Regions from separate parts of the Pantoea sp. SGAir0430 genome, predicted to be linked through region 2. Evidence: riboswitches for the same ligand, from Rfam matches in the RefSeq annotation. Region 2 holds a riboswitch; each other region holds the start of a gene.
What was found. Region 2 has a riboswitch for thiamine pyrophosphate ahead of thiC (phosphomethylpyrimidine synthase ThiC). Riboswitches for the same ligand answer to the same signal wherever they lie in the genome.

Region 1 (10,029 bases), 420 kb from region 2:
CGATCCGCCGTGGCGATCCACTGCCAGGCCATTGACGGTGGCGCGCTCCAGCAAAAACGGCATGATGGCGGTGTGCTGGAAAATACGCGTAACCAGCTCGCAATCCTTCAGGTTGTAGGTGGCCAGCGCCGGTTTGTCGTGGGCAAAGCGCCAGTTGATCTCTTCCATGCGCTGCCACGGATTGTTGATGGCTTTGCCTTCGCCCAGCAGCTCGCGCGACACCGCTTCCAGGCTGAATGAGGCGAAGTCCCAGAACGCCGATTTCAGCGCCTCGATACCGTCAATCACCAGCCGGCCGCTGGCCTGAGCGAAGAACACGCCGGGCTTAAAGCCGTGCTCGCGCCACTCCAGCGGCTGCTGCTGACGGCCAAGACGCAGCGGAATACCGTAGCGGTCGGCATGTTTTTGCAGCACGCGCAGGTCGAACTGCACCACGTTCCAGCCGATGATGACATCGGGATCGTGACGGGCGAACCAGGCGTTAAGCTGCTCCAGCAGCTGTGGCCGGCTGTCGAGGTAAATCAGCTCAAAATCCAGCTGGCTGGCATCACCGTTCGGCGGGCCGAGCATATACACCTGGCGCTGGCCGCAGCCCTCCAGCCCGATGCAGTACAGCTCGCCGTGCTCGGTGGTTTCGATGTCGAGCGACACCCATTTCAGCTGCGGACGGTAATCGGGATGCGGCTTGAGGCGCGCGTTGACGAGGCTGTCGCCGCGCGGCTCGCCGCTGAACCACACCGGTGCCGTGATAAAGCGCTCCATCAGGTAGCGTTCCGGCGGGCGGATATCTGCTTCATACACCGCAATGCCGTTTTCACGCAGGCGTTTTTCGATGCTTTGCAGCTGTCGGTGGCTGCGGCAATAGAGTCCCAGCACCGGTCGGCGCCGGAAATCTTTCAGATCCAGTGGTTGCAGGCGCGTATGGCGCTCGTCGCGAATCAGCGCTTCGGTTTGCGCCTGGAACTCCCGGGGAATAAACGCCACTGACTCCTGCGCAGGCAGCACCAGGCGCTGCGGGCCCTGGTCGGTGGCCAGCCACAGCACTACTTCGCTGCCGGTCGGGGTATCCCGCCAGTGGCGAGTCAGCAAAAATCCTGCGCGCGGTTCGGTCACGTTAACTCCGGAGAATGAATTCATTTCAGTATATCATGGATGTTTATACAGTGTACTGCCGGTGGTGCCGTCGTCCGCGCGGCGCGGGCGTGCGGCAGCGCGGGGAATTGCTTGACGCTGTGGGGCTGTCTCAGGACAATCCAGCCTCTATATTCCGCAGAGGATAGTTATGGAAGCCTGGATCCAACACCTGTTTACGCAATCGCTGGAGTACGCGCTGATTGCCGTGGCGCTGGTGACCTTTCTTGAGTCGCTGGCGTTTGTCGGCCTGCTGCTGCCGGGAACGGTCCTGATGGCCAGCCTCGGCGCGCTGGTGGGCAGCGGACAAATCGGGCTCTATCCGGCGTGGGCCGCCGGGCTGGCCGGCTGTCTGATTGGCGACTGGGTGTCGTACGGCATTGGCTGGAAATTCCAGGGACCGCTGCACCGCTGGAAATACCTGCAAAAATACAAAGGGCTGCTGGATAAAACCGAGCACGCGCTGCATCAGCACAGCATGTTTACCATCCTCGTGGGGCGCTTTGTCGGACCGACGCGTCCACTGATTCCGCTGGCGGCCGGCATGCTGGAGCTGCCGGTGCGTAAATTCCTGCCGCCGAACATTATCGGCTGCATCCTGTGGCCGCCGGCCTACCTGATGCCGGGCATTCTGGCGGGCGTGGCGATCGACGTGCCGCAGGCGGCGCAGGGCGACAGCTTCAAATGGCTGCTGCTGGCGGTGGCGCTGCTGCTGTGGATCGGCGGCTGGCTGCTGTGGCGCTGGTGGCGCAGCGGCAAAAGCGTCGACTGGGCTACGCCTTATCTGCCGCAGGCGCGGCTGCGCTGGCTGGCACCGCTGATGGCGCTCATCGGCGCGGGTGCCTTTATTGCGCTGTTGTTCCACCCGATGATGCCGATTTTCCTGCAGCTACTGTGGAAAGTGTTCTTCGCTTAACACGGCTGGACGCCAAGGATGGCGGCCGCCGGGCTCTCGCCGCGCAGCAGGCTGGCGGTGCTGCCATCCCAGTACACCCGACCGTCAACAATCACCAGGCTGCGTGACGCAATCTGCTGCGCATCTTCCAGACTGTGCGACACCATCAGCAGCGTGATAGTGCGTGCCTCGCATACCGCGCGCACCAGCTGCAGCATCTCGCTGCGCAGCGCCGGATCGAGTGCCGAAAACGGTTCATCCAGCAGCAGTACCGGCTGATTACGCAGCAGGCAGCGCGCCAGCGCCACGCGCTGGCGCTGACCGCCGGAGAGCTGGCCGGGCAGACGCGTCAGCATCGATTCCAGCCCGGTTTGCTCCGCAATCTGCTGTACCTGCTGCTGCTGTTGGCGCGTCAGCTTCAGGCCGGGATGCAGGCCCAGCCCCAGATTTTGCTGCACCGTCAGGTGCGGAAACAGATTGTTCTCATGAAACAGCATCGATACCGGTCGCGCGGAAGGCACGCTGCGGGTGTGGTCGACGCCATCGATCAGCAGGCTGCCCTGACTCACCGGCAGAAAGCCGCCGAGCAGGCTCAGCAGGGTACTTTTGCCCGCGCCGCTCGGGCCGAGAATGGCGAGACGTTCACCAGCCTGTGCGCTAAAGCTGAAGCGCATCGGCAGATGCTGGTAGAGATAAGTAAGGTTATTCAGTGTCAGCATGGCGACCCGGTAATTTTTCCATCAGCGTAAACAGCAGCAGGCATAACAGCAGCAGTAGCAGCGCGGTCACCGCGCCATCGGCACCGCGATAGGCGCCAATCTGCTGGAACAGATAAAACGGCAGGGTGCGGAAATCGGCGCTGCCGAACAGCGCCACCACGCCGAAATCCCCAATCGATAGCACGCAGGCAAAGGCCAGCGCCTGTGCCAGCGGACGTTTCAGCGCCCGCAGTTCAATCAGCCGCAGGCGAGTAAACCCACTGATGCCCAGCGAGGCGCACAGCTGAGCGTAGCGCGCGCTGAGATCGCGCATCGGATTTTCCAGCACTTTCATGGCGTAGGGGATGGCGATCAGCGCGTTGGTAAAGATCACCAGCGCATCGGCACGCTGCGGCAGGCCAACGGTGGCGTTGAACAGCAGGAAGAACCCACTCGCCAGCACGATGCCCGGCATCGCCAGAATCAGCATCCCGCTGAGTTCCATGGCCTGCGCGGCGAAGCGCTGCTGACGCTGGCGCAGTTCGCGACTGCTCCACAGCAGCATCATGGTCAGCAGCACGCACAGCACACCGGCACCGAGTGCGATACGCAGCGACGTCCACGTGGCCTGCCACAGCGCGGGCTGTTGCAGCGCGCCGGCAATGCCGCCGCGTAAGCCGTCGACCAGCACCGCCGCCAGCGGTGGCAGCAGTAACAGCAGCGCCAGCGTAATCAGCAGCGTATCCGCGACGCGTGCGCGCCAGGAATCCTGCGGATCGCGCCAGCCGCGCACCGTCTGGCTACCGGCCGGAATCGCTTTACTGAAGCGCTGGCTAAGCAGCACCAGCAGCAGACAGCAGCCGAGCTGCAACAGTGCCAGCAGCGCGGCGCGGCCGGGATCGTAATCAAAGCTAAGCGCCTGATAAATGGCCAGCTCCAGCGTGGTGGCCTGCGGACCGCCGCCCAGTGCCAGCACGGTGGCAAAACTGGCGAAGCACAGCATAAAGATCAGCGCTGCCGTTGGCAGCAGCGGACGGCGCAGCCACGGCCACTCCAGCAGGCGAAACAGCGACCAGCCGCGCAGACCGAGCTGAGCCGCCAGCTGGCGCTGCTCGCCAGGAATGCTCTCCAGCGCCTGCAGCAGCATGCGCGTCGCCAGCGGCAGATTGAAAAACACGTGCGCCAGCAAAATGCCCTGCAGGCCATAGGGCGAGAAGTGATAGTCGATACCGACTGTGGCACACAGCTGCGCCAGCCAGCCGCTGCGCCCATAGACGCTCAGCAGACCGAATACGGCGACCAGCACCGGCAGCACCAGCGTCATGGCGCACAGGCGCAACAGCAGGGTGCGGCCGGTAAAACGGCGGCGATAGAGCGCGCGGGCCAGCAGAATGGCTGGCAGCACCGAGAGCAGCGCTGACAGCAGCGCCTGTTCAAAGGAGAACGCCAGCACATGGTGCAGATAGCTATCGCTGAGCAGCGCGCGCCAGTCGGTGGCCGGCGCGGCGAGCAGCAGGGCACCGAGCGCCAGCAGCGCGACCGCACACAATAGCAGTGCGCTAAGCGCTCCGGGCAGCAGCCAGCCGGGCATCAGCGGCTGACGGCGCGCTGCCACGCACTAATCCACGCCGCGCGATGGTCAGCCACCTCTGTCGGGGTGTATTGCAGCGCATTCGCGGGCACCGGTAACGCCTGATAACCGGCGGGTAAATCGCTTTTGATCACCGGATACATCCAGTTGCCGGTAGGAATGGTGCTCTGAAACGCTGGCGACACCATAAACTGCATGAATTGCTGCGCCAGCTGCGGCTGTTTGCTGCTGGCGAGTTGCGCGCCCACTTCTACCTGCAGATAGTGGCCTTCGCTGAACGGCGCGGCGGCGTAGTTATCCTTTTTCTCTTCAATAATGTGGTAAGCCGGCGAGGTGGTGTAGCTCAGCACCAGATCGCTTTCGCCTTTGAGGAACAGACCATAAGCTTCGCTCCAGCCTTTGGTGACGGTCACGGTTTTGCTGGCCAGCTTCTGCCAGGCCGCCGGCGCATCATCGCCGTACACTTTCTGCATCCACAGCAGCAGACCGAGCCCCGGCGTGCTGGTGCGCGGATCTTCATAAATCACCCGCCATTTTTCCGGGCTTTCGACCAGCTCCTTCAGGCTGTGCGGCGGATTCTTCAGCTTGTTTTTGTCGTAAACGAACGCAAAGTAGCCGTAATCAAACGGGATAAAAGTGTCACTGTGCCAGCCGTCCGGCAGCTGTAGTGCACGAGTATCCACCGTGCTTTTGCTGAACAGGCCGGTTTTTTCCGCCGCCTGAATCAGGTTGTTGTCCAGCCCCAGCACCACGTCGGCCTTGCTGTTCTTTCCTTCCATGCGCAGGCGATTAAGCAGCGATACGCCATCTTCCAGCGCCACATAGTTCAGCTCACAGCCGCACCGGGCCTCAAAGGCTTTTTTCACTGCAGGACCGGGGCCCCAGTCGGCGGCGAACGAGTCGTAGGTATACACGGTGAGGACGGGTTTGGCCGCCAGAGCCGGCGCAGCGATCAGCAGCAACAGGGGCAGAACTTTATTTAACACTTTGCGTTCCTTAAGGGGAAGGTAAGGTTGCGTCGCAAAGGATCTGAGGGCGGAGCATCTCAAATCCCTACGCCGGTACGAGCCGGATCAGGTTCGACGGGTCTCTCTCAGCCAGTTAACCGGCACCCCGTTGAGAACGACATATTCTAGACATTTACATGACAACGCGAAAGGTTCACCTGCCGGTCGTGTTGTCTCATGCTGCCCTTTTTACAGCTCCGGCGGGGCGAACCAGGCGGACTTGAAGTCAAACCAGCCGAGCGTGTTCAGCCGCACGCCACGCATGCTGCGCTGGCCCTCCAGCAGCAGCCAGTGATGAAACAGCGGATGCAGATAGTCGCTGTTTACCAGCTGTTTGCTCCACTCCGCCAGCGGCAGCGCTTTCTCACGCCAGCGCGCGGCGTCGGCCTGCCAGTCCAGCGGGATACAGTGATGCATCAGCGGTAGCTCGTAGAGCTGAGCGAACAGGGCGTAGTCGAGCGGCAGGGTAAAGTTGACGCTGCCCAGCCAGATGTCACTCTCGCCCGCGCCGTCGAACCAGCTTTCGTAGCTCACTTCGCGGGTAATCAGCTCGACGCCCTGCTGCGCCAGCAGCGGCCGTAGCGCATTGGCGATGCCCTCGTGTTCGACGTGGTGGCTGTACCAGCTGAGCGTCAGCTGGGTCACGCCGTCGGGCTTGTGGGCTGGGGTGATATCGCGCCGATGGTGCCAGCGCGGCAGCAGACCATAAGCCGGGAACCAGTAGCGCTGATAGCCGACGCCGGCATGATTGAGCAGCGCGATAGGGTTAAGCAGATCGCTCACCCAGCGGCGGAAACCGGCATCGCGCCCGCGTTCAGAGCGCTGATCGAACAGCAGAAAATAGCAGCCCTCTTCGAGACGACTCTCTTCCGATTTTTCGTCGTCGTTTTCGCCTTCCAGTTTTACACCGGCGTAGACCAGCTCATCGCTGATCTCCGGCAGCACCCAGATCGAGACATCATCAATCAGCGCGCGGTAGCCGAAGTAGTCATCAAACGCGGCGATTTTCAGCTGGGTTTGCTGATTGCGCACCACGCTGTACGGACCGGTGCCAATGGGCTGACGGGCGAAGTGGCGCAGCGTCGGCCACTCACGCGGCAGAATCATGGCGCTGACGCTGGCCAGCAGCCACGGCAGCCAGCAGTCCGGCTGGCTGAGATGGATATCCAGCGTCCACGGCGCCGGCGAGTGCAGTTGGTCGATATGCGAAAACAGCGGCTGGCTGCGCACCCGTTCCAGCGAGGCGATGACATCCTCCATCTCCAGCTCGCGACCATGATGAAAGCGGATTGCCGGCCGCAGGAAGAAGCGCCAGTGCAGCGGAGAGGTTTGCTGCCAGTGATGGGCAATGTCGGCGGCGATTTCCCCCTTTTCCTCATTTATACGCGTCAGGCCGCTGAATATCTGTCGCGCCAGATGGGTTTCTGAACGGCGCAGCGGCGAGCCGGGCAGCAGGTTAGGCAGGGGCCGGTAGTAGAGCACGCGCAGAATATGCTTGCCCTGGCGAAAGCTGCGGCCAAGGTGCGCGGCAATCATCTGCCGCACCTGGTTTTTATCGCCCACCAGCTGCACCAACTGGTCGATGCGATCCTGCTCCAGCAGGTCTTCGGCGCGCTGCTGCTGTAGCGCCAGTCCGGTATAGCAGAAGCTCAGCAGCGAGCGTTTACCGCGACCGGCTTCAGCCTGCCAGATCAGCCAGCCCGCCGCCTGCATGGCGTTCAGCAGGTTACGCATGTGGCGGCGTGAGCAGTGCAGCAGTTCAGCCAGCTCGCTCAGCGTGGTTTCCTGATCCTGGCCCTGACAGTGTTGCCACAGGCGAATGAATTGCTGTTGCAGACGCGCAGAGGACATAAAAGGGGAACTCCTTCTCGACTTCGCTCAGTTTTTCCTGCCCCATATTAGAGGCATACTGGCGGGCAATGGAAGAGCGGGAGGCATTCAGCAATGAATGGCGCTCTGCCAGCGGTTCCGCCGACGTGGAACCTTTTCTGAGTAGGGTGCAATTTCACCGCCAGCGGAGTTTTTCTCTGCTGGCTTTTTTCGTTTTGCTGTGGAATCTTCTACGCTGTTTTTTCCCGGTCTTTTTCCTCAAAGGGATTTCTGCATGAAATCGCTGTTACCGCGGCCGCGCCGCCTGAATCCGGTTTACCTCTCCTTTATGGCGGTGTCGTTTATGGTCGGCGTGGCGGGGGCGTTACAGGCGCCAACGCTCAGCCTGTTTTTGACGCGCGAGGTGCAGGTGCGGCCGTTCTGGGTCGGCCTGTTCTTTACCATCAACGCCGTCGCCGGGATCGTGATCAGCCTGCTGATGGCGAAGCGTTCGGATAACCGTGGCGATCGCCGTCATCTGATCCTGTTTTGCTGCCTGATGGCGGTGGCCAACGCGCTACTGTTTGCCTTTAACCGTCACTATCTGACGCTCATCACCCTCGGCGTGCTGCTGTCGGCGCTGGCCAGCGTGGCGATTCCGCAGATCTTCGCGCTGGCGCGTGAATATGCCGATCAGTCGGCGCGTGAAGTAGTGATGTTCAGTTCGGTGATGCGCGCGCAGCTGTCGCTGGCGTGGGTGATTGGGCCGCCGCTGTCGTTCGCGCTGGCGCTCAACTACGGCTTCGTCACGCTGTTCTGCGTGGCGGCGGTGATTTTTCTGCTGAGTATGCTGCTGATCTGGCGCACGCTGCCCTCGGTGCCGCGCATCGCCGCCACGCCGGAGCAGGTGCTGATGCAGCTCAGCCCGTGGAAAGACAGCCAGGTGCGGCTGCTGTTTATCGCCTCGGTGGTGATGTGGGCGTGTAATACCATGTATATCATTGATATGCCGCTGTATATCAGCGCAACCCTTGGCCTGCCGGAGAAGCTGGCAGGGCTGCTGATGGGCACCGCTGCCGGGCTGGAGATCCCGATCATGCTGCTGGCCGGCCATTACGCGAAGCGCTACGGCAAGCGCAAGCTGATGCTGCTGGCGCTGGTGGCGGCGATTGTATTTTATCTCGGGCTGGTGCTATTCCGTTCTCAAACCGCGCTGATGGTGCTGCAGCTGTTTAATGCCGCGTTTATCGGCATCATCGCCGGCATAGGTATGCTGTGGTTTCAGGATTTGATGCCGGGCCGTGCCGGTGCGGCGACCACCATGTTCACCACATCGATTTCAACCGGGTTGATTATCGCCGGCCTGATTCAGGGGATACTGAGTGAGCGCTTTGGTCATGAGTCGGTGTACTGGCTGGCGTTAGTGATGGCGGTGGTGGCGCTGGTGCTGGCGGCGCGGGTACGCGATGCGCAGTGAGGGCGGTGTGGAGATTGAAGGTCGCCATCAATGGCGACCTTGCAGGGCATTGCGCGTTTCGGGCATGTTTTGCACATTTTTGGTCGCCATAAATGGCGACCCTACAGGGCATTGTGCATTTAAGCATCTTTGGTCGCTATAAATAGCGACCTAATTACTGACGCGTTTGCTGTAGGGTGCGCCTTGCTGCGCACCGGGTAAACCTTAACGCAGAAACGCTGGCTGGCTGGATTCGTAGCTGGCGATGGACGCTTCATGCTGCAGCGTCAGGCCAATGCTGTCGAGGCCGTTGATCATGCAGTGACGGCGGAAGCTGTCGATTTCAAAACTATAAACCTTGTCGCCGGCGGTGACGGTCTGCGCTTCGAGATCCACGGTGAAGCGGATACCCGGCTGCGCGGCCACCAGTTTGAACATTTCATCGACCTGCTCTTCGCTCAGCTTCACCGGCAGCAGCTGGTTGTTAAAGCTGTTACCGTAGAAAATGTCGGCGAAACTCGGCGCAATCACCACGTGAAAACCGAAGTCGGTCAGCGCCCACGGCGCGTGTTCACGCGAGGAGCCGCAGCCAAAGTTCTCGCGCGCCAGCAGGATGCTGGTGCCTTTGAACTCCGGCTTATTCAGCACGAAGCTGGCGGTCGGCTGGGTGCCGGCATCATCATCAAAACGCCAGTCGTGGAACAGGTGCGCGCCAAAGCCGGTGCGCGTCACTTTCTGCAAAAACTGCTTCGGGATGATGGCATCGGTGTCGACGTTTGCGGCATCCAGTGGGGCCACAATCCCGGTGTGTTGGGTAAATTTGTTCGCCATGGCTTAAGCTCCCTGAGTCAATTCACGAATGTCGGCAAAACGACCGGTTACCGCCGCCGCAGCAGCCATCGCCGGGCTCACCAGATGGGTGCGACCGCCGCGACCCTGGCGACCTTCAAAGTTACGGTTACTGGTTGAGGCACAGCGCTCGCCCGGATTCAGGCGATCGTTGTTCATCGCCAGGCACATCGAACAGCCCGGCAGACGCCATTCAAAACCGGCTTCGAGGAAGATTTTGTCCAGGCCTTCGGCTTCAGCCTGCGCTTTCACCGGACCGGAACCCGGCACCACCATCGCAACCACGCCCGGCGCGACTTTGCGGCCTTTGGCGATCGCGGCAGCCGCGCGCAGATCTTCGATACGTGAGTTGGTGCAGGAACCGATAAACACTTTATCGATCGCTACCTCAGTCAGTTTGATGCCCGGCTGCAGATCCATATAGGCCAGCGCCTTCTCGGCGGAAGCGCGTTCAACCGGATCGGCAAACGAGGCCGGATTCGGGATGGCCTGATCCACGGCCATCACCTGGCCCGGATTGGTGCCCCAGGTGACCTGCGGCGCGATATCGGCAGCATTCAGCGTCACGACGGCGTCAAACTGCGCGTCGCTGT
Region 2 (10,029 bases):
TGCGTGAAGAGCTGAACGAAACCAACTCTGAGACCAAACGTAAAAAGCTGACCAAGCGTATCAAGCTGCTGGAAGCGTTCGTGCAGTCTGGCAACAAGCCAGAGTGGATGATCCTGACCGTTCTGCCGGTGCTGCCGCCAGATCTGCGTCCGCTGGTACCGCTGGACGGCGGTCGTTTCGCTACGTCGGATCTGAACGATCTGTATCGTCGCGTGATCAACCGTAACAACCGTCTGAAGCGTCTGCTGGATCTGGCTGCGCCAGATATCATCGTACGTAACGAAAAACGTATGCTGCAGGAAGCGGTAGATGCCCTGCTGGATAACGGCCGTCGCGGTCGTGCCATCACCGGCTCTAACAAACGTCCTCTGAAATCTTTGGCCGACATGATCAAAGGTAAGCAGGGTCGTTTCCGTCAGAACCTGCTGGGTAAACGTGTTGACTACTCCGGTCGTTCGGTTATCACCGTCGGTCCATACCTGCGTCTGCATCAGTGCGGTCTGCCGAAGAAAATGGCACTGGAACTGTTCAAACCGTTCATCTACGGCAAGCTGGAACTGCGTGGCCTCGCGACCACCATTAAAGCGGCCAAGAAAATGGTTGAGCGCGAAGAAGCGGTGGTCTGGGATATCCTGGATGAAGTGATTCGCGAACACCCGGTACTGCTGAACCGTGCACCAACCCTGCACCGTCTGGGTATCCAGGCGTTTGAACCGGTTCTGATCGAAGGTAAAGCGATCCAGCTGCACCCGCTGGTGTGTGCGGCGTATAACGCCGACTTCGATGGTGACCAGATGGCTGTTCACGTACCGCTGACGCTGGAAGCCCAGCTGGAAGCGCGTGCGCTGATGATGTCTACCAACAACATTCTGTCTCCAGCGAACGGCGAGCCAATCATCGTTCCTTCACAGGACGTTGTTCTGGGTCTGTACTACATGACCCGTGACAAAGTGAACGCCAAAGGCGAAGGCATGGTACTGACCGGCCCGAAAGAAGCTGAGCGTGTTTACCGCGCTGGCCAGGCCGAGCTGCATGCACGCGTTAAAGTGCGTATCACTGAATACAGCAAAAATGAGCAGGAAGAACTCGTTGCGAAAACCAGCCTGATCGACACCACCATTGGTCGTGCGATCCTGTGGATGATCGTACCGAAAGGTCTGCCTTACTCCATCGTCAACCAGGCGCTGGGTAAGAAAGCGATTTCTAAGATGCTGAACACCTGTTACCGCATCCTGGGCCTGAAGCCGACCGTTATCTTTGCTGACCAGACCATGTACACCGGCTTTGCCTATGCAGCCCGTTCAGGTGCCTCAGTCGGTATCGACGACATGGTGATTCCTGCCAAGAAAGCAGAAATCATTGCAGAAGCCGAAGCGGAAGTGGCCGAGATCCAGGAGCAGTTCCAGTCTGGTCTGGTTACCGCGGGCGAACGTTACAACAAAGTCATCGATATCTGGGCTGCGGCTAACGAACGCGTATCCAAAGCGATGATGGATAACCTGCAGACCGAAACCGTGATCAACCGTCACGGCGAAGAAGAGCAGCAGGTTTCGTTCAACAGCATCTACATGATGGCCGACTCCGGTGCGCGTGGTTCTGCGGCACAGATTCGTCAGCTGGCAGGTATGCGTGGTCTGATGGCGAAGCCAGATGGCTCCATCATCGAGACGCCGATCACCGCGAACTTCCGTGAAGGTCTGAACGTACTCCAGTACTTCATCTCGACCCACGGTGCGCGTAAAGGTCTGGCCGATACCGCACTGAAAACGGCGAACTCCGGTTACCTGACCCGTCGTCTGGTTGACGTGGCGCAGGACCTGGTGGTCACCGAAGACGACTGTGGCACATTCGAAGGCATCATGATGACCCCGGTCATTGAAGGTGGCGACGTTAAAGAGCCGCTGCGTGAGCGTGTACTGGGTCGTGTGACGGCAGAAGACGTGCTGAAGCCGGGCACTGCGGACATCCTGATCCCGCGTAACACCCTGATCGATGAGCACTGGTGTGACGTGGTTGAACTGAACTCCGTGGACGCGATTAAAGTGCGTTCCGTGGTGAGCTGTGAAACCGACTTCGGTGTGTGTGCACACTGCTACGGTCGCGATCTGGCACGTGGTCACATCATCAACAAAGGTGAGGCCATCGGCGTTATCGCAGCACAGTCCATCGGTGAGCCGGGTACCCAGCTGACCATGCGTACCTTCCACATCGGTGGTGCGGCATCGCGTGCGGCAGCTGAATCCAGCATTCAGGTGAAGAATAAAGGTACTATCAAGCTGACCAACGCCAAGTCAGTAACCAACTCCTCCGGGAAACTGGTTATCGTCTCGCGTAACGTTGAGCTGAAGATGATCGACGAGTTCGGTCGTACCAAAGAGAGCTATAAAGTGCCTTACGGTGCGGTCATGGCGAAAGGTGATGGCGAGCAGGTTGCCGCGGGCGAAACCGTTGCAAACTGGGATCCACACACCATGCCGGTTATCACCGAAGTGGGCGGTTTCATCCGCTTCACCGACATGATCGACGGTCAGACCATTACCCGTCAGACTGACGACCTCACCGGTCTGTCATCGCTGGTGGTACTGGATTCTGCAGAGCGAACTGCGGGCGGTAAAGACCTGCGTCCGGCACTGAAAATCGTTGATGCCAACGGCAACGATGTACTGATCCCGGGCACCGACATGCCGGCACAGTACTTCCTGCCAGGTAAAGCGATTGTGCAGCTGGAAGATGGCGTGAAGATCAGCTCGGGTGATACCCTGGCGCGTGTTCCGCAGGAATCTGGCGGTACCAAGGACATCACCGGTGGTCTGCCGCGCGTTGCCGACCTGTTCGAAGCGCGTCGTCCGAAAGAGCCAGCTATCCTGGCGGAGATCAGCGGTATCATCTCCTTCGGTAAAGAGACCAAAGGCAAGCGTCGTCTGGTGATCACCCCGGTTGACGGTAGCGATCCGTATGAAGAGATGATTCCGAAATGGCGTCAGCTCAACGTATTCGAAGGTGAACGTGTAGAACGTGGTGACGTCGTATCCGACGGCCCAGAGTCTCCGCACGACATCCTGCGTCTGCGTGGCGTCCATGCTGTGACCCGTTACATCACTAACGAAGTGCAGGAAGTTTACCGCCTGCAGGGCGTTAAGATTAACGATAAGCACATCGAAGTCATCGTGCGTCAGATGCTGCGTAAAGCAACCATCCTGAACGCGGGTAGCTCGGAGTTCCTGGAAGGCGAGCAGGCGGAAGTCTCTCGTATCAAGATCTCCAACCGCGATCTGGAAGCGAACGGCAAAATCGGCGCGACGTACATGCGTGACCTGCTGGGTATCACCAAAGCCTCGCTGGCAACCGAATCGTTCATCTCTGCGGCATCGTTCCAGGAGACCACCCGTGTCCTGACCGAAGCAGCGGTAGCCGGCAAGCGCGACGAACTGCGCGGCCTGAAAGAGAACGTTATCGTGGGTCGTCTGATCCCGGCCGGTACCGGTTATGCTTACCACCAGGATCGTATGCGTCGCCGTCAGGCGGGTGAAGCACCGGTTGCACCGCAGGTGACTGCGGATGAAGCCTCTGCCAGCCTCGCTGAGCTGCTGAACGCCGGTCTGGGCGGTAGCGACGACGAATAATCGTCTGCTCTGCTGACCATGAAAAAACCCTGCCTCGGCAGGGTTTTTTTTCGTCTGAAAACCGCGTTATTTCTGATTGATATCCTGACGCGTCAGCCCGATGTCACGTAGCTGCGCATCACTCAGGTGCGAAAGAATCTCCCGCGTTTCCCGCCTGGCCTGCCAGCGTTTGATTGCGCGCACGCCGCCACGGAAGATATCGAGTAAGGTCACGCTGAACGGTTTTGCCGCCCGGTTCTGATCGAATTCCATAATCCCAGCCCTCAGTATGATGTCTGAACAACATTTTCCCTCTGATGGCGAATGCAATACAGATTCAAAAATCACTTATCTTTAACATACAGATTGCGCCCGTACCGATCTGAATGGTAGAAATAGGCGTCATCTGTACTGATTTTTGATCACCGTTAACGCAGCGAGGCACACAATGACGCGCTATCAACATCTGGCCTGTCTGCTTTCAGACCGTATTGAGCAGGGGCTGTATCGCAGCGGCGAACGCTTGCCCTCGGTGCGTACGCTCAGCATTGAGCACGGTGTCAGCATCAGCACCGTGCAGCAGGCTTATCATCTGCTGGAAGAGAAGCAGCTTATCGTGCCGCAGCCGCGTTCCGGCTATTTTGTCGCTACCCGTAAAGCCACGCCGCCGGTGCCCGCGATGACCCGACCCGTACAGCGTCCGGTTGAGATCACCCAGTGGGAATCGGTGCTGGAGCTGCTGAGCAGCCGCATTAATGGCGACGTGCTGCAGCTGGGCAGCGGCATGCCGGACCTGACCCAGCCGACGCTCAAGCCGCTGTGGAAAATCATGGGCCGCATGGCGCAGAAGCAGGACATTGATCAGCTCAACTACGACAGCCTGCTCGGCGTGGCAGCGCTGCGCGAGCAGATTGCGCGGCTGACAATTGACAGCGGCTGTCAGCTGACGGCGGAAGATATTGTCATCACTACCGGTTGCCATGAAGCGCTGTCGGTGTCGATTCGCGCCGTGTGCGAGCCAGGCGATATCATTGCCGTCGAGTCGCCAGCGTTTCACGGCACCATGCAGACACTGCGCGGTCTGGGCATCCGCGCCATTGAAATCCCTACCGATGCGGTCAGCGGGATCAGTCTTGAGGCGCTGGAGCTGGCGTTTGAGCAGTGGCCAATCAAAGCGGTGGTGGTGGTACCCAACTGTAATAATCCGCTTGGATTTATCATGCCGGAAGCGCGTAAGCGCGCGCTGCTGACGCTGGCGCAGCGCTTTGACGCGGCGATCATTGAAGATGATGTTTACGGCGAGCTGGCGTGGGAGTATCCGCGTCCGATCACCATCAAATCGCTGGATATGGATGGCCGCGTGCTGCTGTGCAGCTCGTTTTCCAAAACCCTGGCGCCCGGCTTGCGCGTGGGCTGGGTCGCGCCGGGACGCTATCGCGATCGCGTACTGCACATGAAATATATTGGCACCGGTTCGACGGCAACGCAGCCGCAGTATGCGGTCGCAGAGTTTATTCGTCAGGGCCATTACCTGCCGCATTTGCGCCGCATGCGCCATGTGTATCAGCGTAACTATGAGACGTTTAGCTGCTGGGTGCGCCACTATTTTCCCTGCGGTATTTGCGTCTCGCGGCCGCAGGGCAGTTTCCTGATGTGGATTGAGCTGCCGGAAGCCTTCGATGCGGTGCGGCTGAATGCGGAACTGCGGGAGCTGAAAATCCAGGTGGCGGTCGGTTCGTTGTTTTCGGCGGCGGGTAAATATCGCAACTGCCTGCGCCTCAATTATGGTCTGCCAATGAATGAGCAAACCGAGCAGGCGATTGCCAGCCTCGGCGCAGCCGTGGAGCGTGCCATGTAGGCCTGCAGTGCGGAAACGCGCCATACTACCTCCCTGACAGAATAACGGTGGAAAGGCAGGGCCGGACAGAGAGTCGGGGAAGCCAGCCCTGGCCCGCTGCAAGCGACAGCGGGCAGGCTCACTTTAGCGATTGTCCCCGGTCGCGCCAGCCCTGACTGCTGCCGTTTGCGCGCCGTATTCGCGGATTTTTAGCGCCGTTGCAGTCAGTTACAACGCTTTTGCGACATGCTCTGGGGATTCTACCAGCGCCAGCAGCTGGCGGGTCGCCGCCTGCCAGTCTTCCGCCTGGATAATCGCGCTGACCACGGCAATGCTGCCGACGCCGGTCGCCAGCACCTCCGGCACGCGTGCCAGCGAAATGCCGCCAATCGCTACGGTGGGAATGTGCTGCAGCCGCGCCAGATGGCGCTTCAGCTCGGCTATGCCCTGCGGCGCAGAGGGCATCTCTTTGGTTTGTGTCGGAAAGATGTGGCCGAGCGCAATATAGGACGGACGCAGCGCCAGCGCGCGATCCAGCTCGGCGTCATCGTGTGTCGACAGACCCAGGCGTAAGCCGGCGTGGCGGATAGCGTCCAGGTCGGCCACATCCAGATCCTCCTGACCAAGATGCACACCATAAGCGTTGTACTTAATCGCTAAGCGCCAGTAATCGTTGATAAACAGCCGCGCGCCGTACTGTTTGCCCAGGGCGATGGCATCGCGTACTGCGGCTTCAATCTGGCGATCATCGCCATCTTTGATGCGCAGCTGGAGGGTGCGCACGCCGGCTGCCAGCAGGCGTTCAATCCACAACACGCTGTCGACAACCGGATAGAGCCCCAGTTTTGGCGCGGTGGCAGGGAAGGCTTCAGTCATCATTTTTCCTCTTTCAGGGCATCGGCGGCGTGATACAGCTCGCCGCCACGGCTACGGAAGGCATCGGACATTTGCGCCATGCCCAGCGCTATCGGCTGGGCTTCAGCCTGCTGGCGGGCGGCAAATTCGCGCACTTCCTGGGTGATTTTCATTGAACAGAATTTGGGGCCGCACATGGAACAGAAGTGGGCCACTTTGCCGGATTCCTGCGGCAGGGTTTCGTCGTGATAGGCCCGCGCGGTATGCGGATCGAGTGCCAGATTAAACTGATCTTCCCAGCGGAACTCGAAGCGAGCTTTCGACATGGCGTTGTCGCGGATCTGCGCGCCGGGATGGCCTTTAGCCAGATCGGCTGCGTGCGCGGCGATCTTGTAGGTAATCAGCCCCTGCTTAACATCCTCTTTATTCGGCAGGCCAAGGTGCTCTTTCGGCGTGACGTAGCACAGCATCGCACAGCCAAACCAGCCGATCATGGCGGCGCCAATCCCGGAGGTAAAATGATCGTAGCCCGGCGCGATATCGGTCGTCAGCGGGCCCAGCGTATAAAACGGCGCTTCATGGCAGTGTTCCAGCTGCTCGGTCATATTGCGGCGGATCATCTGCATCGGCACGTGACCGGGGCCTTCAATCATGACCTGCACATCATATTGCCAGGCGATTTGCGTCAGCTCGCCTAAGGTACGCAGTTCGGCAAACTGGGCTTCGTCGTTGGCGTCCTGAATCGAGCCGGGACGTAAACCATCACCGAGCGATAGCGCGACATCATAGGCGGCGCAGATTTCACAGATTTCGCGGAAATGCTGGTAGAGGAAGTTTTCCTGATGATGTGACAGGCACCACTTCGCCATGATTGAGCCGCCGCGCGACACGATGCCGGTCAGCCGTTGTGCGGTCATCGGCACATAGCGCAGCAGCACGCCCGCGTGAATGGTGAAGTAATCAACGCCCTGCTCAGCCTGTTCCAGCAGGGTATCGCGGAAAATGTCCCAGTTAAGATCTTCTGCGATGCCGTTGACCTTTTCCAGCGCCTGATAGATTGGCACCGTGCCGATCGGCACCGGACTGTTGCGCAAAATCCACTCGCGCGTTTCATGGATATAGCGGCCGGTCGACAGATCCATCACGGTATCTGCCCCCCAGCGCGTGGCCCACACCAGTTTTTCCACTTCCTCTTCAATCGACGAACTTACCGCCGAGTTGCCGATGTTGGCGTTGACTTTCACCAGAAAATTGCGGCCGATGATCATCGGCTCCGATTCCGGGTGATTGATGTTGGCAGGAATGATGGCGCGGCCGCTGGCCACTTCAGCGCGCACGAATTCGGCGCTGATATTCTCCGGCAGCTGCGCACCAAAGCCGTGACCGGCGTGCTGCTGTAATAGCGTTGCACTGCGGATACGCTCACGTCCCATGTTTTCGCGCAGCGCGATGAACTCCATCTCCGGCGTGATAATGCCCTGACGCGCATAGTGCAGCTGCGTGACGCGGCGACCCGCTTTGGCCCGGCGCGGCAGCGGCAGGTGTTCAAAACGCAGATGATCCAGCCCGTCATCCGCCAGCCGCTGCTGACTGTAGCTTGAGCTGAGTGCGCTGATGGTTTCGCTGTCGTTGCGTTCGGCGATCCAGCCGGCGCGCAATTTTGCCAGACCCTGATGCACGTTGATGGTCGCGTGGGGATCGCCATAGGCACCGGCAGTGTCATACACCGGCACCGGTTCATTTTCTGCGTATTGCGGATGATCTTTGCTGCCGCCGGTGTGCGTCGGGCTGAGCTGAATTTCGCGCATCGGGACGCGGATATCCGCGCGGCTGCCGCTGATCCAGATCCGTTTGGAGTTAGGGAAGGCGGTTCCCTGGAGCGAATCGATAAATTTTTGCGCCTGCGCGCGTTGTTCACGACGTGAGGTTTTAGCATCAGACATAGCAAGTTTCCTGAAAACAAGGGGAAGCTGCTTGTCCGGAGTCCGGAAGGAGTAACAGAAACGGTGCCGGGCGCCTGACTGCACCGTGCTGATCACATCTACTCTTGTTCCCTTCGCAGGTACTAACCTGATCAGGTTCCGCGGATCCCGAATTAACGGTCTCAGCCCCTAAGGGCACTCCGACAAGTTTACGTTTTACGCGATAAGCGACTTTACTGACTGCTGCACGCTGCGCTTATATCGCAAAGTTTGATTGTGGATTGTCGTTAAAAAGACAATAAAAAAGCCCATTCAGCATAAAAGGGCTTTTCCAGAATAACAAGTCTTTTACAACTGCAGCGGTTCAGGCCGGACGAGCAATGGTGCTGTCGTTGGCCACCGGCGGGCGCGCCAGCTGGTTATCCCAGGCGAGCTGAATCAGTTTGTCTTCCAGCGTAAAGCGTGACTCCAGCGCTTCGCCCACTTCTGACAGCGCCTGCTGGAAATCCACGCAGTTGTCGTCATTAATGGCCTGCTGCAGATGGCTGTCATACAGTTGCATCAGCCGTTCAGTATTGCCTTCCAGCGCCGGATAGATCTGCGCCGCCGCAATCATCGGGCTGTCGCCGGACATCTCGCTGATGATGCGCTCGTAAACGCTGAAGTGGCCGGTAGAGAGATAGTCCACCAGACGATGGCAAAACGCATCCAGCGCCTGTTCATCCAGCGCGGTCAGCGCTTCTTTGTTCGGCTTCATGCCAATTAACTCGTAATAGGTGACGAGCAGCTGTCGACGGGCGCGCAACCATGAGTCGACTAATTCATTACCGCCACCTACACGCTCGGTCAGGTTATCTAACTGGGTAAGCATACGGGGCTCCAGGTGAGTTATAGTTGTTTATTACACACTTAACATCAGGATTTCAGCGTGCCATTTGACGCTAAGGACAACGATTAAGATGCAACGTGAGATCTCAAGCGTAGACGCTGGCTGGTGGATTGTCAGCTCCGCGCAGAAACTTTGGTTGCCGCAAGGCGAGTTGCCGCATGGCTTATCCGGCGAGTTTGGCCTGACCGGCAGCAGCGGCAGAGTGATTGGCGAGTGGCAGGGCGAAAACGTCTGGCTGGTATGCGAAGCGCGTCCGGACAATATGGCCTCGGTGCGCCAGCTGATTGACGAAGATGTCGGTCTGTTTCAGCTCGCCGGGCGCGGCGTGCAGCTGGCTGAGTTCTACCGTTCGCATCGCTGGTGCGGCTATTGCGGCCATGAAATGCAGCACAGCAAGCGCGAATTTGCCTGCCTGTGCAGCCACTGCCGCGAGCGCTACTATCCGCAAATCGCCCCCTGCATCATTGTGGCGATTCGTCGCGGTGAGGAGATCCTGCTGGCAAACCATGCACGCCATCGCAACAGCATCTACACCGTGCTGGCCGGTTTTGTCGAAGTCGGTGAAACGCTGGAGCAGGCGGTGGCCCGCGAGGTGATGGAAGAGAGCAACGTGCGGGTAAAAAATGTGCGTTACGTGACCTCGCAGCCGTGGCCGTTCCCGCACTCGCTGATGATGGCGTTCATGGCGGAGTACGATGGCGGCGAGCTGCAGCACGATGGTAAAGAGCTGCTGGATGCTGGCTGGTATCGCTACGACGATCTGCCCCTGTTGCCGCCGCCGGGCACTGTGGCGCGCCGGCTGATTGAAGATACGGTTGCGCTGTGTCGCGCCAGCGCGGCGTGAAAATGCTACACTGCCGGCCTTAGCATGAGAGAGCCCATTATGAGTGAACTGAAGAACGATCGTTATCTGCGCGCCCTGTT
Region 3 (10,029 bases), on a different replicon from region 2:
CGGCAGCAACCGCTCCGCCTGCTGGCGCAACGGGTGCGAACGGTTAAGCAGGCGCGCGATGGCTTCATCAATCAACGCGGTAATGCGCGCTACGCTCAGGGTGTGCAGGTAGCGGCGCGCGTTATCGCGAACGCTGGCCGCCAGCGTGGCAATCTGCGCCTCGGACAGCACCGGCACGCACACTTCCAGCGCGCTGCCCTGCTGGCCAAAGTGCAGGCTGTGCCACGTTACCTCGCTGTGGCGGATGCCCGGCAGATGGCCAGCATACACTTTCATGCCTGTGCCTGCGCGGCAGCGAGAAACGATTCCATCGCCAGCGAGCAGCCTTTGGCATCCGCGCCCGCGACGCGCCCCAGCAGCTGAAACCCGCCGGGCACCATCACGCCGGCATCTTCGGTCAGAATCGCGGAAACAGAATTGAAATGGGCGAGATCGTGATGCACCAGTACGCCTGTCTCACCTTCCGGCACGTCCGCACCGGTCAGCGGATTAACCACGCGCGTGCGGATCCAGTGCGGTCCGGATTTCACCGGCGGGCAGATTTCATTGCCGGAATCGTAAAACTGCGTGCTGAGTTCAGTCATGCCGTACATATTGATGCAGTGCGAACGCGGCACGCCGAGCGTCTGCTGCAGCGCGCTATAAAACGCTTCCGCCGCAACTTCACGCGACTGGCCCTTAAAACCCCCGGTGTCAAGGATGCGGCTGCCCGGCGGCAGCCTGAAACGCCGCTGCTGACGCGCCAGTTCGTCCAGCAGATGGACAAAACTGTAGCTGGCACCCAGCAGGGCATAGGGTTGGCCGCTGGCCTGCACCTGCTCCAGTACGGCGATCAGACGCGGCAGTTTCAGCCCCTGCGCATCAACCATCACTTCGCTGTCTGGCGTGCCACATTCTTGCATCGCCAGCGTCAGATAATGGGCCAGCGAAGAGTGCGGCAGCTCGTTGCTGTGCGGAAACAGGATCGCCATCGGCAGGCGCGGATATCCGGCCATAAAGCGCTGGCGAAAATTGATCAGCATCGAGCGATCGTAAACCGCCAGCGTCGGGTGATAGCTGCGCCCCCGGCCGGTCCCCGTGGTGCCGCTGGTCATAAAGATGTGGGGAATCTCCGCCACCGGACGGCAGCTCAGCGTCAGATCTTTAAACGCCGTAATCGGCACCGCCGGAATCTGCCGCCACTGTTTGACCGTCAGCGGCGTACGGCCGCGCTGGCGGGCGAAACGGGCGTATGGGAGATTGTGTTCGAATTGCCACGCGAACAGCTGCAGCGCCAGCTGGTTGAAATCCGCTTCGGTGGTTTCTTCGCGCTGCATAAACGCCAGCAGCGCGGCAATGATTGACGCTTCGGTCATGAAGGTGCCCTCTTTGGACTGCGGCATAACGGCCAGCCAGGGCCTGAGAAATGCGCAGGATTCGCAGAAAGGCGCAAAGAGGGAATGAGGGCGTGCAGTGACCCCGGTTCCACATCCCTACGCCGGTATTAGCCGGATCAGGTTCAGAGGGTCACTACGTTGCCGGCCGTGACAGCCGCGCGGGTAGAATCTCAGCCCTCTAACAGGGCACCCCTTGGAACAAGCTGCATTCTGGGGTCGGAACGGAGGGCGTGTCAAGGCGGGAAGGCGCAGAACCCCCCGCTTCAGCAACGCGATTATTAACGCGCAATATCACTCACAGGAGCGCGATCAGCCCGACTGACGCAGGCAAAGCGATCGCTGAGCAGCGGATAGTTTTGCGCATCCGGCAGTTCAAAGTGCCACCATTCGGTGGGCATGCCGACAAAACCGCCGCCGAGCATGATGGCGTTCAGCAACAGGCGATGGCGCTGCGCCTGCTGCGGCACGTTGGGATGGAACGGGTGCGACTCAGCAGACATGTCGTCAAACCCGGTCCCCATCTCCAGAATGTTGCCCGCCTCATCCATCAGCGTCACATCGATCGCCACGCCGCGGCTGTGATTCGAGCCCCGCGCCGGTGGCACCACATAATCCGCGTCCGGACAGGCATCCCACAAGTGCCACTGCGCCTGCTGCGGACGATACGCGTCCAGCACCAGCAGGCGAAATCCCGCCAGCCGGGCGATGTCGCTGCTGCGGCGCAGCGCGGCGGCGGCATCCGGATGCAGCAGCGCCTGCGCGTCGCGATAAATGGCATACCCGGCGATGTTATCGGCGGTGGCGTACTTCAGATCAAACATCAGGCCCGGCAAGGTGGCAGCCAAATCGATTAATTCAACGTCCTGCACTGTACATCATCCTGTTAATTGTTAGCCGGCAGCGTAAAGGGCTGGCGCGGCAGCGTGGTGAGTCGCTCTGCGCCCTGTGCCGTGACGCGCACGGTTTCACTGAAGGCGAGGCCCTGCGCTGAAATATACATGTGAAATACCATGTTTTCCTCCAGTAACCACGGCGCCTGAGGATGAAAACAGCAGCTGAAATCGCTCGGACGCGGGGTGCGCGTATACAGGCCCAGCGCATAACCGGTGATGTTGCTGTAATCCTCACGCAGCCCGGCGCTGAGCACCGCCTCACGCGCGACGGCATCCACCGTACAGGCCGCAACGCCCGGCTTCATCGCCTGCAGCTGGCGATCCTGAATGGCGATCAGCTGTTGTGCCAGCGCCGCGCGCGCCGCAGAGATTTCACCGACAATCAGCGGACGCATCAGGCGCGCGCTGTAGTGCCGCACTTTAGGGATCAGCTCAACGTGCAGTACATCGCCCGCTTGCAGACGCTGCTCATGGCCGCTGGCATGTAAAAATCCGCTGTCGCCGCTGGCGATAACAATCGGTCCGGTTTCACCGCTGTCAGCACCGAGCCGCAGAAATTGTGCCGCCGCCAGCGCGGCGACATCACGCACGCGCCAGCCGCCCTGCACCTGCGCACTCAGCTGGGCAAGCGTGGCATCGGCAATGCCGGCGGCCTGGCGTAAGCTGGCGATTTCAGCCTGAAATTTGACGCTGCGCAGCCGGTCGCTGAGACCGCTGACATCACACCAGCGCACCCCGGGCAGATGGCGCGCCAGCTGCTGCCAGCTATGCACCGTCATGCCGTAGGATGCATAATCCGCGCCCAGCCGCGCCCGCTGATAGCCGCGCCGCGTCAGGCTTTGCGCCACCGCCAGCCACGGATCGTCTTCATCACGGTACGCGTCAATCGCCAGCTGCGGTGACTGCGCGCGGCACGGCGCGACATCCAGCTGGCGCAGCACCATCCACGGTTCGTCCTGCAACGGCACCAGACAGGCACGATAACGCGTTTCCGACACGGTATAACCGGTTAACCATGCCAGCAGTTCGCCATGATCGATCAGCATCACCTCAATGTCGGCGGCGCGCATGGCGCTGCGCAGCCGTGACAGCGCGTCGGCGATCATGACGCCGGTTCAACCGGCTGGCAGATGTCGAGGATCGCCAGCAGATAGATACGCACCATATCGAGAAATTCACTGATCTCAACGCGCTCGTCCGGCATGGTGTTGTACTTGCCGCCGGGCCCGCACACGATGCCCTCCATGCCCGCATGCTGATACAGGTGCGCCGCATCGGTACCGTAGAAGGCGGGCGGCGTGATCACCCCGGTAGGCTGCGGCGTGCCGCGCACAGTCTGCCAGCCGCGATTGACCGCTTTAACGATTGGCGATTCCGGCGACACCTCAAACGGCAGCATGGTGGGTTTATCGCGCAGGCCGTCATCAAACAGCTGCACCTGCAGGCCCGGATAGCGCTGGCACAGTGCATCCAGCAGGGCCTGCAGATCGGCCAGCACGCCGTCCACCGTTTGCCCCGGCGCAAAGCGGGCGGAGCCTTTCAGACGGACAAAATCCGCGACCTGCGGCGGCCGCCACTCCTGCAAATCACGCCCCAGCGCACCGTGTACGGTGCCAATATGGCCACGGTTAATTTTGCGGTGTTCTGCGCTTTTCGCTCCGCTGAAGGTGATGTTATTGATCTGCGGAATCAGTTCAACCGCCGCCGCAATCGCATCGACCGCCTCCTCACGCTTTGACAGATGGCGCGTATCGCCGGTCAGTTCAATGGTGAACATCAGCGAGCCGGCATGCATGGTCAGCGCCTGTAAATCCGTGGGTTCGGCATTGATGAAATAGTCGGCGCGTACGCCCTGCTCAATCGCCGCCAGCGTACCGATGCCGCCCTGTAACTCGCCGACCACGTAAGTGAGGATCACGTCGCCCCTGAGCTTCACGCCGGCATCAATCAATGTCTTCAGCGCGCAGAAATAGGCGGCATCGCCCGCTTTCATGTTAGAAACGCCGATGCCGTAAATAAACTGCTCGTCGATTTTTCCCGCCCAGGGATCGACGGTCCAGCCTTCGGTGACCGGGTTAGTATCAAGATGACCGTTGAACAGCAGGCTGTGGCCGCCTCCGCTGCCGGCCAGCCGCCCAATAGCGTTCAGCCGATCGCCGGCCACCGGCTGCAGTTCCGTCTCCAGCCCGAGCTGCGCCATCTGTTCTGCCATATAGCGGGCTAATTCGCGCTCGCCCTCGGTGGCACTGTAACTTTTGTGCCGCACCATTTTTGCCAGGAAAGCGAGGCAGTATTCACGATCGATGTGATGAATTAACTGTTCAGGGTTCATGCGCTTCTCGTTATGCCACGGATTGGGTCAGATCAGGGATGTGCACGGCATCAAGCAGTGCACGGGTATAAGGATGCTGTGCCTGCGCCCGCATATTCTCGCCGGGCAGCACTTCCACCACATCGCCGCGATACATCACCGCCACGCGATGAGCGATCTGGCGGATGAGATTGAGATCGTGGGTGATGAACAGATACGCCGTGCCGTAGCGACGGCGCAGCTCCAGCAGCAGCTCGATAATGGTGGCCTGCACCGACACATCCAGCGCCGCCGTGATTTCATCGCAAATCACCAGGTCCGGCGGGTTAGCGAAGGCGCGCGCAATCGCTACGCGCTGCTTTTGCCCACCCGACAGCGCGTGCGGATAGCGGCTGGCAAATTCCGCGGGCAGCCGCACTTCCTGCAGCAGACGCGCCACCGCCTGCGCCTCGCTTTCTCCTGGTGGCAGTCCATACAGCCGCAGCGGACGGGCGATGATTTCGCCGACGGTCATGCGCGGGTTGAGTGACGCGTCCGGATGCTGAAAAATCATTTGCACACGGCGGCGATACGCCGGGTCCATCTGCGCGCGGCCATATAACGTTGCGCCGCAGAAATCGAGACTGCCAGTGAACGGCACCAGGCCGGTTATCGCCTTACCGAGTGAAGATTTACCCGAACCGGACTCGCCGACCACGCCGAGAATTTCGCCCTGATGCACCGTCAGCGAAACCGCATTGGCGGCCCGCGTCGTGTTCGCCTCCCGTTTCAGCAGCCGATCGAGCACGCCGTGCTGGCCATAATCAATCGTCAGCGCCTGCAGGCTGAGCAGCGGCTGACTGCCGGCCGCATCCGCGACCAGCCGATGCTGCGGATCCGGCACCGCGGCAATCAGTTTGCGCGTATACGCATGCGCGGGTGCGCTGAACAGCGTGCGCGTCGCGGCCTGTTCGACGATGCGGCCCTGCTCCAGCACGCACACCCGGTCGGCCACTTTCGCCACCAGCGCCAGATCGTGTGAGATATACAGCGATGCGACGCCGGTCTCGGCGCGCAGTCGCTCGTAAAGATCGAGGATTTGCGCCGAGCTGATAACGTCCAGTGCCGTGGTCGGCTCATCAAAAATCAGGCAGTCCGGCTGGCAGGCGAAGGCGGTGGCGATCAGGATGCGCTGCTTCTCACCGCCGGAAACCTGATGCGGATAGCGCTGCATCATGCGTGCCGGGTGCTTCAGCTCGACATCGCGCAGCAGCGATTCCCCAAGCTGCTGCGCTTCGCGCGCTGACAGCCCACGATGACGGCGCAGCACTTCGGTGACCTGTTCACCCAGCGTCAGCGTCGGGTTCAGCGACGCGCTGGGATCCTGAAAAATCATGCCAAGCTTTTTACCGCGCAGCGCCATCAGTTGGTGCGCTGGCAGCTGCAGCAGGCTTTCGCCGTTCAGCCGGATATCACCCGCCTGCTCGCGTGCGTTACTGGCCAGCCAGCGCATGATCGCCCAGCCAAAGGTGGTCTTGCCGGAGCCGGATTCCCCCACCAGTCCCAGCACTTCGCCCGGCATCACCTGCAGGGTGATATCGCGCAGTACCGGCAGCGAATGGCCGCGCGCTAACGCATAATCGAGGCTGTAATTGTCCACCGACAGCACCGGGTTGTGCGGACTCTTCATTTGTGGCTCCCTGGATTTAGCACATCACGCAGGCCATCGCCCAGCAGGTTGAAGCCAATCGCCACCAGCGCGATAGCCAGACCGGGGATCATCATCATCCACGGTGCTTTAAAGAAATAACTGCGCGCTTCGGACACCATCAGCCCCCACTCCGGCTCGGGCGGCTGCGCGCCGAGGCCGAGAAAGCTCAGCGTGGCAAACAGCATGATGGCGAATGCCACGCGAATGGTGGCTTCCACGATGATCGGCGCGAGAATGTTCGGCAGCATTTCGCGCAGAATGATGTAGTAACCCGCTTCGCCGCGCGCGATGGCGGCGCTGATGTAGTCCTGCTGACGCGCCGCCAGCGCCACGCTGCGCGCAATGCGCACCATGCCCGGCACGAAGGCGATGGTGATGGCCAGCACGGCGTTCATGCTGCTCTGCCCCAGGGTGCTGACAATCAGCAGCGCAAACAGCAGGCTGGGAATCGCCATCACCGCATCCATGGTTCGCATCAGGAATTCATCCACTTTGCCACCAAGGTAGGCGCTGGCGGTGCCCAGCACCGAGCCAATAACCATCGCCAGCGCGGTCGCCAGTAGCGACAGCAAAATGGTGGATCGCGCGCCGACCAGCACCCGGCTGAAAATGTCGCGCCCCAGCTGATCGGTGCCGAACCAGTGTTCTGCGCTGGGCGGGCGGTAACGCGTCAGGATGGAGATCGCTTCCGGATCAAACGGTGCCACGTGCGCGCCGCCCGCCACCATCAGCAGCGCCAGCAGCAGAATCAGCACACCCGCCGCACCCTGCGGCGAGCGCAGTAATCGTTTCAGTATTTCAGGCATAGGAAATCCGCTTATCGAGCATGACGTAGGCCAAATCAGCGAGGAAATTCACCACGGCATAGGTTGCCGCGAGGATCATCACACCGGCCTGAATGGTGGGCAAATCGCGCGCCTGCACCGCGACGATCAGCTCCCGGCCAATACCGGGAATGGCAAAAATCTCCTCCACCACCACAATCCCGCCCAGCAGATAGCCGACGTCGAGCGCCACAATGGTGATGGTGGGCAGCAGGCCATTGCGCAGCGCATGGCGCCACAGGATGCGCCGGCGCGACAGGCCTTTCAGCCACGCGGCGCGAACGTAGTCGGTGTGCAGCACGTCAACCATTTCCGAGCGCACCATGCGTGAAACGTGTGCCACCAGAATCAGCGCAACGGTGATCGACGGCAGAATCAGGTGCTGAATACCGCTGATAAAATTTTCGCTGAGCGGCACGTAGCCGGTGGCGGGCAGAATCTGCCAGACATCGGCAAATAGCAGCAGCACCAGCGTGGCGGTGACGAATTCCGGAAATGAGATGCCCATGTAGGAGATCACGCTGACCAGCATATCGGCGGTCTTACCGCGCCGCACGGCCGCCCAGATGCCGAGCGGAATGGCGATCACCAGCATCAGTAACAGGGCGCACAGCGCCAGCAGCAGCGAGCGCGACAGCGCCGTCAGCAACGTTGGCCCGACCGCCAGGCCATTGCGCATCGACACGCCAAAGTTGCCCTGCAGCGCCTGTGTCAGCCAGTGCCAGTATTGCAGCCAGGCGGGCGCATCCAGCCCAAGCCGCGCCCGCACCGCCGCCAGCGCTTCCGGCGTGGCGTTTTGTCCCAGCAGCGTGACCGCGGCATCGGCGGGCAGCAGTTGAGTGATGCCAAACACCAGCAGCGACACCACCAGCAGCGTGTAAATCATCAGCAGCAGGCGTTTAAGCAGGTAACTTGCTGTCACGGTCGCTCCTTACAGGCTGCGCTTTGGCGCGTTAGCGGTCAGCCAGACATGATCGAGGCGGAATACCGCCCCGCGCGGATGCAGATGATAGCCCGCCACGTGCTCACGACTGGCAGCCAGCAAATCAAAGAAGGTCGGGATTAACGAGGGCACCTCGTCGTGCATCAGCTGCTGCGCTTTGCCGTACAGCTGGGTGCGCAGCGTTTCGTCATTGGTTTCGCGCGCCGCCATCACCGCACCGTCGAAAGCCGCATTGTTCCAGCGCGTTTCGTTCCACGCCGCTGTTGAGGTATAGAGCAGAGAAAACACCGCATCCGGCGTCGGCTGCATGTTGTAAAAGCCGACGTAGAAATTGCCCTTCTTCCACACCTGATCGAGATAGGTGCTGTGCGCCATGGTCTGCACATTGATACGGAAACCGCCCGGTTTCGCCATCTCCCGCAGGGCAATCCCTAGCTGGGTGCGGGTTGACGGCTTGTCTGAGGCGATAAGCGTTAAATCCAGCCCATTCGGATAACCGGCCTCCGCCAGCAGCGCTTTGGCTTTGCTGTAGTCCAGCGCTTTTTGCGTCAGCTGCGCGTAATACGGATAAGCGGCGTTGATTGGCGTGTCGTTACCCGGCGATCCCAGACCGTCTGCGACAAAATCTACCGATGCCTGACGATCCACGCATAGCGCCAGCGCCTGGCGGACGCGCACATCATTAAAGGGCTTTTGATCGCAGCCCATGTTGACGTTAAGAAACTGACCGGATGCCACGCGCAGCGGCAGCACGCCCGCCGATTTGGCTAAGCGGGCAAACTCGCTCGACTGCGCACTCAGCATCAGATCGGTATCGCCGGCGATCAGCGCGGAGCTTTCAGCGATAGCGTCGGGATACACCACCACTTCCACGCCATCCAGATACGGCCGCGTGGCGTCGTAATAGTGCGGGTTGCGTTTCACCACGATTTTGCGTTCCGGATCGTAAGACACCAGCTGGAACGGCCCGGCCCCCAGCGAGGCGCTACTCAGCTTGTCGTACTGCCCCTGCGCGATATGCGCCGGGATAATTTTGGCATCCGGATAGGCCAGCATCACCGGCAGATCGGCATAAGGCGCCTCGGTCTCAATCAGGATGGTGTTGTTGTCTTTGGCGCTTACCGTTTTAATCGGGCCGATGTTGTGCAGCGCCGGTGAGGCGTTTTTCGGGTCCAGCAGTGCCTGCAGGCTGGCGACCACGTCCGCTGCGGTGAGCGGCGAACCGTCGCTGAAGCGCAGATCGGGCCGCAGCGTGAAGGTCCACTGGGTTAAGTCGTCGTTCGGCTGCCAGGACTGCGCCAGATCGCCTTCCGCTTTCATCGCCTGCGTCAGGCGGGTTAAGCCGCTATACAACAGCTCTGCCACAAGATATTCCGGATTAACCCGCACCTGATGGGGATTGAGCACGCTGACCGCCTGGTCAACGCTGATGCGCAATACGCCACCTTTACGCGGCGTGCCGCCCGGGGTCGCGCTGGCAACGGCGGCAGCCGAGGCACTGAATGACCAGGGCAGCAGCGCCGCTCCGGTCAGGGCGGTTGAACTGGCGATAAACTGTCTGCGGTTTAACCCTTTCATGGCGCACATCTTCTGTTCCTCGTTGGTTTATTAATTACCCTGGGTTGGCTGAAAATCATTGGCGAGATACGCCAGAATCGACTGCGAAAGTGCAATAACATCTGCCATCGTGGTGTATTCATCGGCGGCATGAATGCGGTTATCGGGACGGGCAAGTCCGCCCAGCAAAATTTCCTGAATGCCGGCCTGCTGTACCCAGCCCATATCCGAGCTGGTGGCGGATCCCCAGGCTTTGAATTCTGCTGGCGGGAAGCCGAAGCCCTGGCTGAGCGCCGCCTGCCAGCGCGGCCAGTGCGGACCGGTGGGATCGGCGACCGGCGCCAGATGGCCAATCAGCTGCAGCGTGACGTCGCTGGCGGCGCTGCCCTGCATCGCCTTATCCACGCACTGCGTCAGCTCCTGCCACACGTCGGC

Region 1: another riboswitch for thiamine pyrophosphate. It lies ahead of thiB (thiamine ABC transporter substrate binding subunit); the one in region 2 lies ahead of thiC (phosphomethylpyrimidine synthase ThiC).
Region 3: another riboswitch for thiamine pyrophosphate. It lies ahead of E7738_RS21125 (LuxE/PaaK family acyltransferase); the one in region 2 lies ahead of thiC (phosphomethylpyrimidine synthase ThiC).

The regions. Positions count from the first base shown of each region.
Region 1 is NZ_CP039427.1:2,250,245-2,260,273, reverse strand. It holds gene polB (DNA polymerase II) at 1-1,113, opposite strand, end outside; gene E7738_RS10895 (DedA family protein) at 1,283-2,047, shown strand; gene thiQ (thiamine ABC transporter ATP-binding protein ThiQ) at 2,044-2,745, opposite strand; gene thiP (thiamine/thiamine pyrophosphate ABC transporter permease ThiP) at 2,729-4,339, opposite strand; gene thiB (thiamine ABC transporter substrate binding subunit) at 4,315-5,301, opposite strand; TPP riboswitch at 5,348-5,441, opposite strand; gene sgrR (HTH-type transcriptional regulator SgrR) at 5,512-7,173, opposite strand; gene E7738_RS10870 (MFS transporter) at 7,427-8,608, shown strand; gene leuD (3-isopropylmalate dehydratase small subunit) at 8,813-9,418, opposite strand; gene leuC (3-isopropylmalate dehydratase large subunit) at 9,422-10,029, opposite strand, start outside.
Region 2 is NZ_CP039427.1:2,672,855-2,682,883, reverse strand. It holds gene rpoC (DNA-directed RNA polymerase subunit beta') at 1-3,623, shown strand, start outside; gene E7738_RS12735 (DUF1127 domain-containing protein) at 3,690-3,875, opposite strand; gene E7738_RS12730 (aminotransferase-like domain-containing protein) at 4,051-5,460, shown strand; gene thiE (thiamine phosphate synthase) at 5,668-6,315, opposite strand; gene thiC (phosphomethylpyrimidine synthase ThiC) at 6,315-8,237, opposite strand; TPP riboswitch at 8,329-8,429, opposite strand; gene E7738_RS12715 (Rsd/AlgQ family anti-sigma factor) at 8,581-9,087, opposite strand; gene nudC (NAD(+) diphosphatase) at 9,176-9,949, shown strand; gene hemE (uroporphyrinogen decarboxylase) at 9,989-10,029, shown strand, end outside.
Region 3 is NZ_CP039428.1:438,811-448,839, reverse strand. It holds gene E7738_RS21130 (acyl-CoA reductase) at 1-276, opposite strand, end outside; gene E7738_RS21125 (LuxE/PaaK family acyltransferase) at 273-1,382, opposite strand; TPP riboswitch at 1,451-1,580, opposite strand; gene ddpX (D-alanyl-D-alanine dipeptidase) at 1,655-2,197, opposite strand; gene E7738_RS21115 (M24 family metallopeptidase) at 2,260-3,375, opposite strand; gene E7738_RS21110 (M20 family metallopeptidase) at 3,372-4,601, opposite strand; gene E7738_RS21105 (dipeptide ABC transporter ATP-binding protein) at 4,612-6,249, opposite strand; gene E7738_RS21100 (ABC transporter permease) at 6,246-7,076, opposite strand; gene E7738_RS21095 (ABC transporter permease) at 7,069-8,016, opposite strand; gene E7738_RS21090 (ABC transporter substrate-binding protein) at 8,026-9,624, opposite strand; gene E7738_RS21085 (M20 family metallopeptidase) at 9,646-10,029, opposite strand, start outside.